Casimicrobium huifangae: one gene and its partners. The protein of the gene in region 3 interacts with the protein of the main gene of each other region in a pairwise test. Links are inferred from orthologs where the notes say so. Each region holds a gene or a part of one and is shown on either strand. Other genes may lie near its edges.

What was found. Proteins that work in one complex are often made in the same cells at the same time.
Region 1: the proteins of FKL89_RS05500 (region 3) and priA interact in binary tests that used the Escherichia coli proteins (3 or more experiments, as listed by UniProt). The link is inferred for Casimicrobium huifangae from one-to-one orthologs.
Region 2: the proteins of FKL89_RS05500 (region 3) and recO interact in binary tests that used the Escherichia coli proteins (3 or more experiments, as listed by UniProt). The link is inferred for Casimicrobium huifangae from one-to-one orthologs.

What each region holds. Positions count from the first base shown.
Region 1 is NZ_CP041352.1:226,851-229,774, forward strand. It holds priA (replication restart helicase PriA), read right to left. Parts: upstream 2,593-2,924; coding sequence 409-2,592; downstream 1-408. Other genes in the region: FKL89_RS01060 (PIN domain-containing protein), read right to left, coding at 1-100; FKL89_RS01065 (MerR family transcriptional regulator), read right to left, coding at 100-324.
Region 2 is NZ_CP041352.1:1,671,952-1,674,841, forward strand. It holds recO (DNA repair protein RecO), read left to right. Parts: upstream 1-982; coding sequence 983-1,798; downstream 1,799-2,890. Other genes in the region: era (GTPase Era), read left to right, coding at 1-795; acpS (holo-ACP synthase), read left to right, coding at 1,795-2,214; nagZ (beta-N-acetylhexosaminidase), read left to right, coding at 2,287-2,890. UniProt on the Escherichia coli protein: Involved in DNA repair and RecF pathway recombination.
Region 3 is NZ_CP041352.1:1,178,564-1,181,520, forward strand. It holds FKL89_RS05500 (single-stranded DNA-binding protein), read right to left. Parts: upstream 1,744-2,957; coding sequence 1,258-1,743; downstream 1-1,257. Other genes in the region: FKL89_RS05495 (delta-60 repeat domain-containing protein), read right to left, coding at 1-1,033; FKL89_RS05505 (MFS transporter), read right to left, coding at 1,746-2,924. UniProt on the Escherichia coli protein: Plays an important role in DNA replication, recombination and repair. Binds to ssDNA and to an array of partner proteins to recruit them to their sites of action during DNA metabolism. Acts as a sliding platform that migrates on DNA via reptation.

The sequences.
Region 1 (2,924 bases), 950 kb from region 3 along the record:
GGTAGTGTTCAGCAATCAGGTTCGCGGCGATGCGTTGCTTTTCGGGGAAGGCTCCGTCATCAGCGTAGACGGCGACGTTGGTGTCAAAAAAAGCGAGCATTACACGTTGCGCTGCAATGCGTCTCGATCAAATGCCCAGCCACCGGAATTGCCACGACCGGCCTCGCGCAGATATTCATCCGCTTCGATCGCGCGTTGATGGGCGCCCGCAAGCTGTGCGATGTAGTCGCGGACCAACTGATTCAGGCTGGTACCCATCGCCTGGGCCGCTGCCCGCGCGCGCGCCGTGTCGTCGTCGTCTGCAGAAAGGGTCAAATTAGCCATAATTATCAGTCACACTGTTTACGTGCACACATAATACGTGTGAAGTAATGCGTTGTCAACAATAGACCTGAGTGTCGCCGCTCGTCATCCGAAGTCATAAGGATCCACATCCACCGCCCAGCGCACCTTCGGCTTTGCCGCCTGCATCGCCTGTCGTAGTGTGAGCAGCGCCTCGGCCAGCGGGCGCACCTTGACGGCGACCGCGGTCATTGACCAGCGCGTGAAGTCCGCCTTGCGGGCGAGCGGCGCGGGTTGTGGCGCGAACACTTCGCCTTCATCGCCGAGCGCTTCGCGCAAGACGGCGTGCGCCTGCGTGAAGAAGTCGGCGACCGCCTGCGCATCCTTCGATTCAGCGCGCACCAGCGCCATGCGGGTAGCGGGTGGCAGGCCGATGGCTTCGCGGCTGGCGAGTGTCTGTTCGGCGAAGCCCTCGTAGTCACCCGCGAGCAGGGCGTGAAACACCGGATGATCGGGGAACTCGGTCTGAATCATCACTTCGCCGGGCAGTGCGTGACGGCCAGCGCGGCCGGCAACCTGAGTCAGCAGCGCAAACAAATCTTCCTGCGCACGAAAGTCGGTGGAGAACAGCGCGCGATCGGCATCGACGACTCCGACCAGCGTCAGCGCCGGAAAGTCGTGGCCCTTGGCGAGCATCTGGGTGCCGACCACGATGTCCACCTCGCGCGCGAGGATGCGCTCGTACAACTCGCGCCACGCGTGCTTGCCCGAGAGCGAATCGGTGTCGGCACGAGCGATGCGCGCGTCCGGGAAAGCTTCGATCAGCGCGGCTTCGAGCTTTTGCGTGCCGACACCTGCGCCAACCAGCTCCGGGTGGCCACAGGCGGGGCATTTAGACGGCACACCGGACTGCGCGCCGCAGTGATGGCAGCGTAATGAGCGCGTGGTCTGATGCAAGGTCATCTTGGCATCGCAGCGCTTGCACGGTGCGCTCCAGCCGCAGTGCGGGCAATACAGCGCAGGCGCAAAGCCACGGCGGTTGACCAGCACGAGGCTTTGCTCGCCGCGTTTGAGACGTGCTGCGATGCCGTCAGCGAGCGTTTCCGACAACCCGGCTTTCACGCGACGACCGCGCGCAGGTACGAGTCGCAGTGATGACGGCGCGGCCGCCGTCGCGCGCTCACGCAAGGCGATGTATTGATAGGCATCGCCGCGCGCACCCTGTGCAGCAGCGTAACGCACGTTGCGCCAGGTCTCCAGGCTTGGTGTGGCGCTGGCCAGCACGACAGGAATGTCGGCCTGCTTGGCGCGCACGATGGCCACGTCGCGGGCGTGATAGCGCGGCGATTCGTTCTGCTTGTACGAGCCGTCGTGCTCTTCGTCGATCACGATCAACCCGAGATTGGTAGCGGGCGCAAACACCGCGAGCCGGGTGCCGATGATCAGCCGCGCCTCGCCCGAATGCACGCGATGCCAGGCGCGATTGCGTTCGCCCGCCGCGAGCTTGGAGTGCAGCACGGCAGTGGCGACGCCGGGCAACGCCTTCAGCACGCGGTCGATCAACTGCGGCGTGAGGTTGATCTCCGGCACTAGCAGCAGCACCTGCTTGCCTGCGTTGAGCACCGAGGCGACCAAATCGAGATAGACCTCGGTTTTGCCGCTACCAGTGACGCCGTGCAGCAACGACACCGAGAACGCAGTTGCGCGCGCGCGCAACGCGTCGGCGGCGTCACGCTGCGCGGGCGTGAACTCGGGCAACTGCGGCAGCACCAGCGTCGGTTGCGGCTGCGCAAAGACCGGCACCAGCCAGCCGGCCTGATGCCAGTCACGCAGCAGGCGCCGCTGCGTGGCCGACAGTTCATCCGTCGCTGCCACGTTGATCGCGTAACTGGTGCGCGGCGTGAAAAGCGCAGCCAGCGCCCGCTGCGCGCGATGGTGTGGCGGGATGCCAGCCACGTGGGCACGTCCTCCGCTCGTCAGTGCCCAGCCAGTGGGGTCTGGCGCTGGCGCCGCATCGGCCGGTGTGATGAGCCCTGCCGCCATGCCAAACGGCACCTGATAGTAGTCAGCCACAAATTGCGCCAGCGTGACCAGTGCCGTGGGTAGTGCGCCACTAAGCACGCGGCGCACTGGCTTCAACTTGCCAACGTCACCCTCGCCCGTGAGCTCGCCGTGCACGGCGGTAACCAACGCCGCATAGGGCCGCACGCCGACGGTTACTTCGACGCAGCCATTCAGCTCGACTTCGCGGTCGGCGACGGTGTAATCCAGCGCGCGGCCAACCTGATCAATGGCGAGGGGAACTTCCACGGTGATCCGTGTAAGTGCTTGCTCTCCATTGATGTCCAGCGTCTTCGGCATCTTTACAGACGTCAATTATTCGTCCCCAACGCCTGTGGATAAATTTGTGAGCATTTCTGCCCTACTTGCCCGCAAAGCGCGTGTGAATGCGGTTGTCGGGTTCTTGCACGATTCTGTGGCGACCTCGAAACAACCCGATAAATCAACAACTTAGGTGGTTTTTCGCGGCTTTCAGCCGGGGCGCATACTCACTCGTCACAGAACGGACACTTTTGTGCATAACTGGCGCGGTGGAGCGTCTTTTGACCGACTTGTCAAGCCAGGATGCGACCCGTTTGAAC
Region 2 (2,890 bases), 490 kb from region 3 along the record:
GTATCCATCACCTCACGCAAGGCGCAGACCACACGCCTGCCGTTGCGTGGCATCCTGACTACTGCGACTGCACAGTTCGTTTTTGTCGACACTCCCGGTTTCCAGACCAAGCACGGTGGCGAGATGAACAAGCGCCTCAACGGTAGCGTTCGTCGTACGCTGGAAGAGGTGGATGTCGTGCTTTGGGTGTGGGACGCCACGCGCCTCTCGGCCGCCGATCGCGCCGTGCTTGAGTTGATCCCGGCAAAAACGCCGGTGATCGCAGTGCCCAACAAAGTCGATCTGCTCAAGGATCGTGCCGCGTTGGCAGCTGCGGTGATGGAACTGTCGGCAGTCCGTGAGTTCGCGGCTGTAGTGCCAGTGGCGGCCAGCAAAGGAACGCAGACCGACGCCTTGCTTGCCGAGATCGAGAAACTGCTTCCCGTCGGCGAACCAATGTTTGATGCCGACGACTTGACTGACAAGCCGGAGCGCTTTCTCGCCGCCGAAATCATCCGCGAGAAAATCTTTCGTCTCACCGGCGACGAACTGCCCTATCGCGCGGCGGTAATGATTGACAAGTTTGAGCATGAAGGCAATCTTCGCCGCATCTTCGCTGCGATCCTGGTGGACAAGTCGTCGCAACGGCCAATCCTGATCGGTGCCGGCGGCGAAGTGTTGAAGCGCATTGGCACCGAAGCGCGTCTTGACATGCAGAAACTCTTTGGCGGACCGGTCTACCTTGAGCTTTTTGTCAAGATCAAGAGTGGCTGGTCGGAGAACGCGGCAGTGCTGCGCGATCTGGGTATTACTTAGCGGCGTCGCCGCAGGACGAAAGACGAAGGACGAATGACGACCAACGTGCAACGATTTTCTGTCGCCGCGAAGTTGGCCCAAAGGTTGTTGCTTTGTTCGCACTGCGGGGAGCGGATTCCACGCAGACGCAGCACCCCCTCGTCATTCGTCTTTCGTCGTTCGTCCTGTCAAGCGCAAAGCGCTTGACATGGCCGTTCAGGCGAAAAAATCCACCCCGCAGCGCGCATTCGTGCTGCACAGTTACGCTTATTCCGAATCCAGCCTGATTGTCGATCTCTTCACGCTCGACAATGGTCGCATGGCGGCGATTGCCAAGGGGGCCAAGCGGCCGGCATCGAATCTGCGTGGTGCCTTGTTGTCGCTTCAGCCGCTGGAGGTTGTTTTCAGTGGTCGCGGCGAGGTGAAAACACTGACCCAGGCACAGTGGTTGCCGGGCCAGCCGTGGTTGACTGGTCGGGCGCTGATGTGCGGCATGTACCTCAACGAACTCGTGATCAAACTGCTGCCGCGCGAAGACCCGCACCCCCAGTTGTTTGAATCGTATGCCGCGACCCTGCTTACTCTGGCCGCCAGCGACGAGCACAGTGCGATCCTGCGCGAATTTGAAGTCAGCTTGTTGATCGAAATGGGCTACGGTCTGGAGCTTACGCACGATGTGCGTACCGGTCAGCCGTTGAAGCCGGACGCGCTCTATCGGTACGACCCGATGTCAGGCCCGGCCGAGCAGGGCATCGGTGCCCTGGTCAGTGGTGCCGCGTTGCTTGCACTTGCCTGCGGCCGCTTTGAAAACAATGCCATTGCGGCTGAGGCGCGTGACTTCGTGCGCAACATCATCAATTTTCATCTGGAGCGTCGCACGGTGCGCTCTTCCGGAGTGATGCACGATCTGCACCAGCTCTCCGAGCGACTGGACGCGAAGCCCGCCCGCAAGGCCGGTGCATCACACCGGGCCACCAGCGACGTTGGCGGTGCGGCCACAGCCGTCGCAGAAGGCGCGTCATGATTCTTGGCATCGGCACCGACATCGTCTCGATTGCCCGTATTCGTGACGCTCTCGACCGTCACGGCGCTCAGTTCGCGCAGCGGATATTGAGTGACGCCGAGCTGCTCGTCCTGAATGACATCAAGGACCCTGCGCCCTGGCTGGCCAAACGTTGGGCAGCAAAAGAGGCATTCGGCAAGGCTGCGGGGATTGGGGTGCGCGCGCCGCTGACGCTGGCCGGTATTGGTATCGGCCACGATGATGCCGGACGTCCTTTGTTCGAACTGAGTAAGACTGTCGCTGTGCACCTGAAAGGGCTCGGCGTCGAGCACACTCATCTTACCCTCTCTGACGAGCGGGACTACGCAGTAGCCTTCGTTGTGTTCGAAGGAAACGTGCCGAGCCACCGCCGGTACGGTGAGACCCGCTTGCCCTGATTGTTTCGACTGCACCTTCCGACCATGCCACGCCAATCTTCAGCCGTTCCGAAATCACTTCTCGGCCCCATCATGACGTCCATCGAGGGTACTGAGCTCACCGCCGAAGACCGCGAAGTGTTGCGCCATCCGCTGATCGGTGGTGTCATTTACTTCGCTCGCAACTTCGTCGACAAAGCTCAGCTCGCGGCGCTTTCCGCGGACATCAAATCGCTGCGCGATCCGGCACTGGTGATTGCGGTTGACCAGGAGGGTGGGCGTGTGCAGCGCTTCCGCGATGGTTTCACCGAGATCCCGCCGATGCGCTCACTGGGGGACCTGTGGACGACGCACGCACCCTCGGCCCGCGCCCGCGCGTTCGAGTTGGGCTTCACCATCGGCCACGAGCTGGGCGACGTTGGCGTTGACTTCAGTTTTGCGCCGGTGCTCGACCTCGACTATGGCGAATCCACAGTGATTGGTCATCGGGCTTTTCATCGTGATCCGATCGCGGTGTCCGCGCTGGCCACGGCGCTGATGCAAGGCTTGCGGGCCGAGGGCATGGCGGCTGTCGGGAAGCACTTTCCGGGGCATGGTTTCGTCAAAGGTGACACGCACTGGGAACGACCGACCGACGAGCGCACCTACGAACAGGTGGAGGCGGCGGATCTGATTCCGTTCCGCGAACTTGTTGCCG
Region 3 (2,957 bases):
GAACTCCGAAGGGTGTTCCACCGGGATAGTTGTAGGCCGGGTCGATCTGGCCCGTGATATCCAGCCGCTTGCCTGCCTGGATATCGCCACCGTTGTTGCAAACGAACGCAACGATCACCTTGCCGTCCGGCTGAAGTGCCATCCGCGGTAGCTTGTTTTGCGTGCACAGTTCCAGCACCTGCGTACCGGTGGTAGCGAGATTGCCGAATGTGTTGTCCCACGCGCCCGACACGGTGAGTTGCGACACATAAACTTTCTTGATCGCCGCTGCCGGCGGGAGCGAATTGTTGCCTTCGGTTGCGATGAGCACCCGACCATCGGCGCGCACCAGCATGGAAGTCAGGCGTTCGTCAAGCGCATTTACCGCGATCGTCCGTCCGGAATTCGCGTACGCTGTATCAAGCGAACCGTTGCTGTTCAGTCGCACCACGCACACTCCCACTGTGGCAAGAGTGTCACCACGACAGCGTCCCCCAAGCAGCAGTTTGCCGTCTGCGAGCACGGCAATCGCGCGCGCCTCCTGGATCCCGGCCGCCATGCCTACGGTGCCAAAGCTGATGCGTGACTTGCCGGAGAGCCCGAAACCGCCATCGAGAGAACCGTCAGCGAGCAGGCGCACCAAGCAGGTTTCGGTCGGTGCGGTCTCGGGGCCGCAGGAACCGGCCAGCACGATCTTGCCGTCGCTCTGCAGTGCGATTGCGTGCGCGACTTCGGTGACACCGGTACCGCCGACGTTAACCAGTTTGCTGCCGTTGTTGCCAAACGATGTATCGAAGAAGCCGTTCGGCAGCAGCCGAAGCGCACAAATCTGGGTCGAACCAGTCGCCAGCACAAAACACTTGCCAGCGACCACGATCTTGCCATCAGGCTGGATTGCGACGGCGTTGGCGTACGACGCGTCAGCGCCATTTACGCTCGCGAAACTTTTGCCGCTCAACCCGTAGGTGGTATCAAGGTCGCCCGGAGCCGCGTCAGCGGCGATGGACAGCGACCCCGCAGCGATTGCGGCGATGAGTGTCGGTAAACGATGCATGGGTGTCAACAGAATGTCAGATCGTGAAAAGGCGGCAACGATGCTGTTCCAAAGACGTAACCATGTCGGGCGTCATGCCATCTCCGACCAGTCGTCGGGCCGTTCGCCCCCGTGACGCTCAGGACCTGCAGGCGAACGAATGCCGGCTGCGAGGCAATGCTCACCCGTTACGATGCGATTGCGGGCATAGCGCGCTGCCGACCGGCAGCGGTCGCGGGTGACGGTTAGAACGGAATATCGTCGTCGAAATCGTCGAGCTTGGCTTTTTTCGGCGCGCTGGCACCACTCGATCCGCCACCCTGGAAAGGCTGTCCAGCTTGGCGCGGCGTGCTGCCGCCCTTATCGTCTTCATACGGTGCGTCGGAGCCGCCACCGCCGCCACGGCCGCCCAGCATCTGCATGCGGTCGCCGCGGATCTTGGTCATCGTCTTTTCGACGCCTTCCTTGTCGGTCCACTTGTCGTACTGGATGCGGCCTTCGATATAGACCGGTGCGCCTTTTTTCAGATACTCACCGCAGACTTCGGCAGTACGGCCGATAAATTCGATACGGTGCCAGTCGGTACGCTCCTGCTTGCCACCGCTCTTGTCTTTCCACTGCTCGGTGGTCGCGATCGAGAACGTTGCCACGGCTTCGCCGCTGGGCAGGTAGCGCATTTCGGGGTCGCGCCCGAGATTGCCAATAAGGGTGACACGGTTGACGGATGCCATGATCAGTTCTCCTTTTTTCTTGCCGGTGGCGGTTGCATCGAAAAGGCCGCCACGAACCAAATTGCCGCGAGGGCGGCACACACGTAAAACACCATGTTATCGCCAAACCGCTTGGCCAGCGCCCCTCCCACAATGCCCCCCAGGAACAGTCCGAACGCCTGAGTGGTGTTGTAGACGCCCATCGCAAAGCCCTTTACGTGTGCTGGCGCCAGGCGTGACACCAGCGAGGGCTGCATCGCCTCCAGCAGGTTGAACGCGATGAAGAACAGCATCAGGAACGTGACCAGCCCGGCCAGGGCGGTATGCGTCAGCGCCGGCGCCGCCAGCATGGCAACCATGAGCAGTGCAATGGCGCCCAGAAAGACTTCGCGCAACTTGCCGCGTCGCTCTGCCATGATCATCGGCGGCACCATCAGCACGAATGAGACCACGATCACCGGAAGATAGACCTGCCAGTGGCTCGGCGCCGGCAGCGCGCCGCGATCAACCAGCAGGGTCGGCACCACCACGAAAAGCGCCGTCTGGCAGACGTGCAGCACAAACACGCCAATATTGAGGCGCAGCAGCTGCGGATTGAACAGCACGTCGCCGTGGCGAATCGGCTCCGGCTGTTCCTCCCGCACCGGCGCAGGCGGCACGCCCCACACCACCACCACGATACCCAGGCAGGCCAGCACTGCGGTCAGCCAGAACAGACCGGAAAGCCCGATCCAGGCAGTCAGCGGCGGCGCGGCGATCAGCGAGAACGCAAAGGTAAGACCGATCGAGCCACCCACCATTGCCATGGCCTTGGTGCGCACTTCGTCGCGCGTCGAGTCTGCGATGAAAGCAGACACCGCCGCGCTGATCGCCCCGGCACCCTGAATGGCCCGACCGGCGATGACGCCCGCAATGTTGGTTGAAAGCGCGGCAACAACACTACCGATCGCAAACACGATCAGTCCGGCGACGATCACGGGCTTGCGGCCAAAGCGGTCAGATGCCGCCCCGAAGGGGATCTGGAACATCGCCTGCGTCAGTCCGTAAATCGAGATGGCCAGGCCGATCAGGTAGGCCTCCTGCCCGCCCGGCAATTCACGGCCGTAGATCGCGAATACCGGCAGGATCAGGAACAGCCCGAGCATGCGCAGTGCAAAGATGGAGGCGAGCCAGCCGCTGGCGCGGCGCTCGGACGGAGTCATGGAGAAGGTGGGAGAAGACAAGGCAGCGTGGCG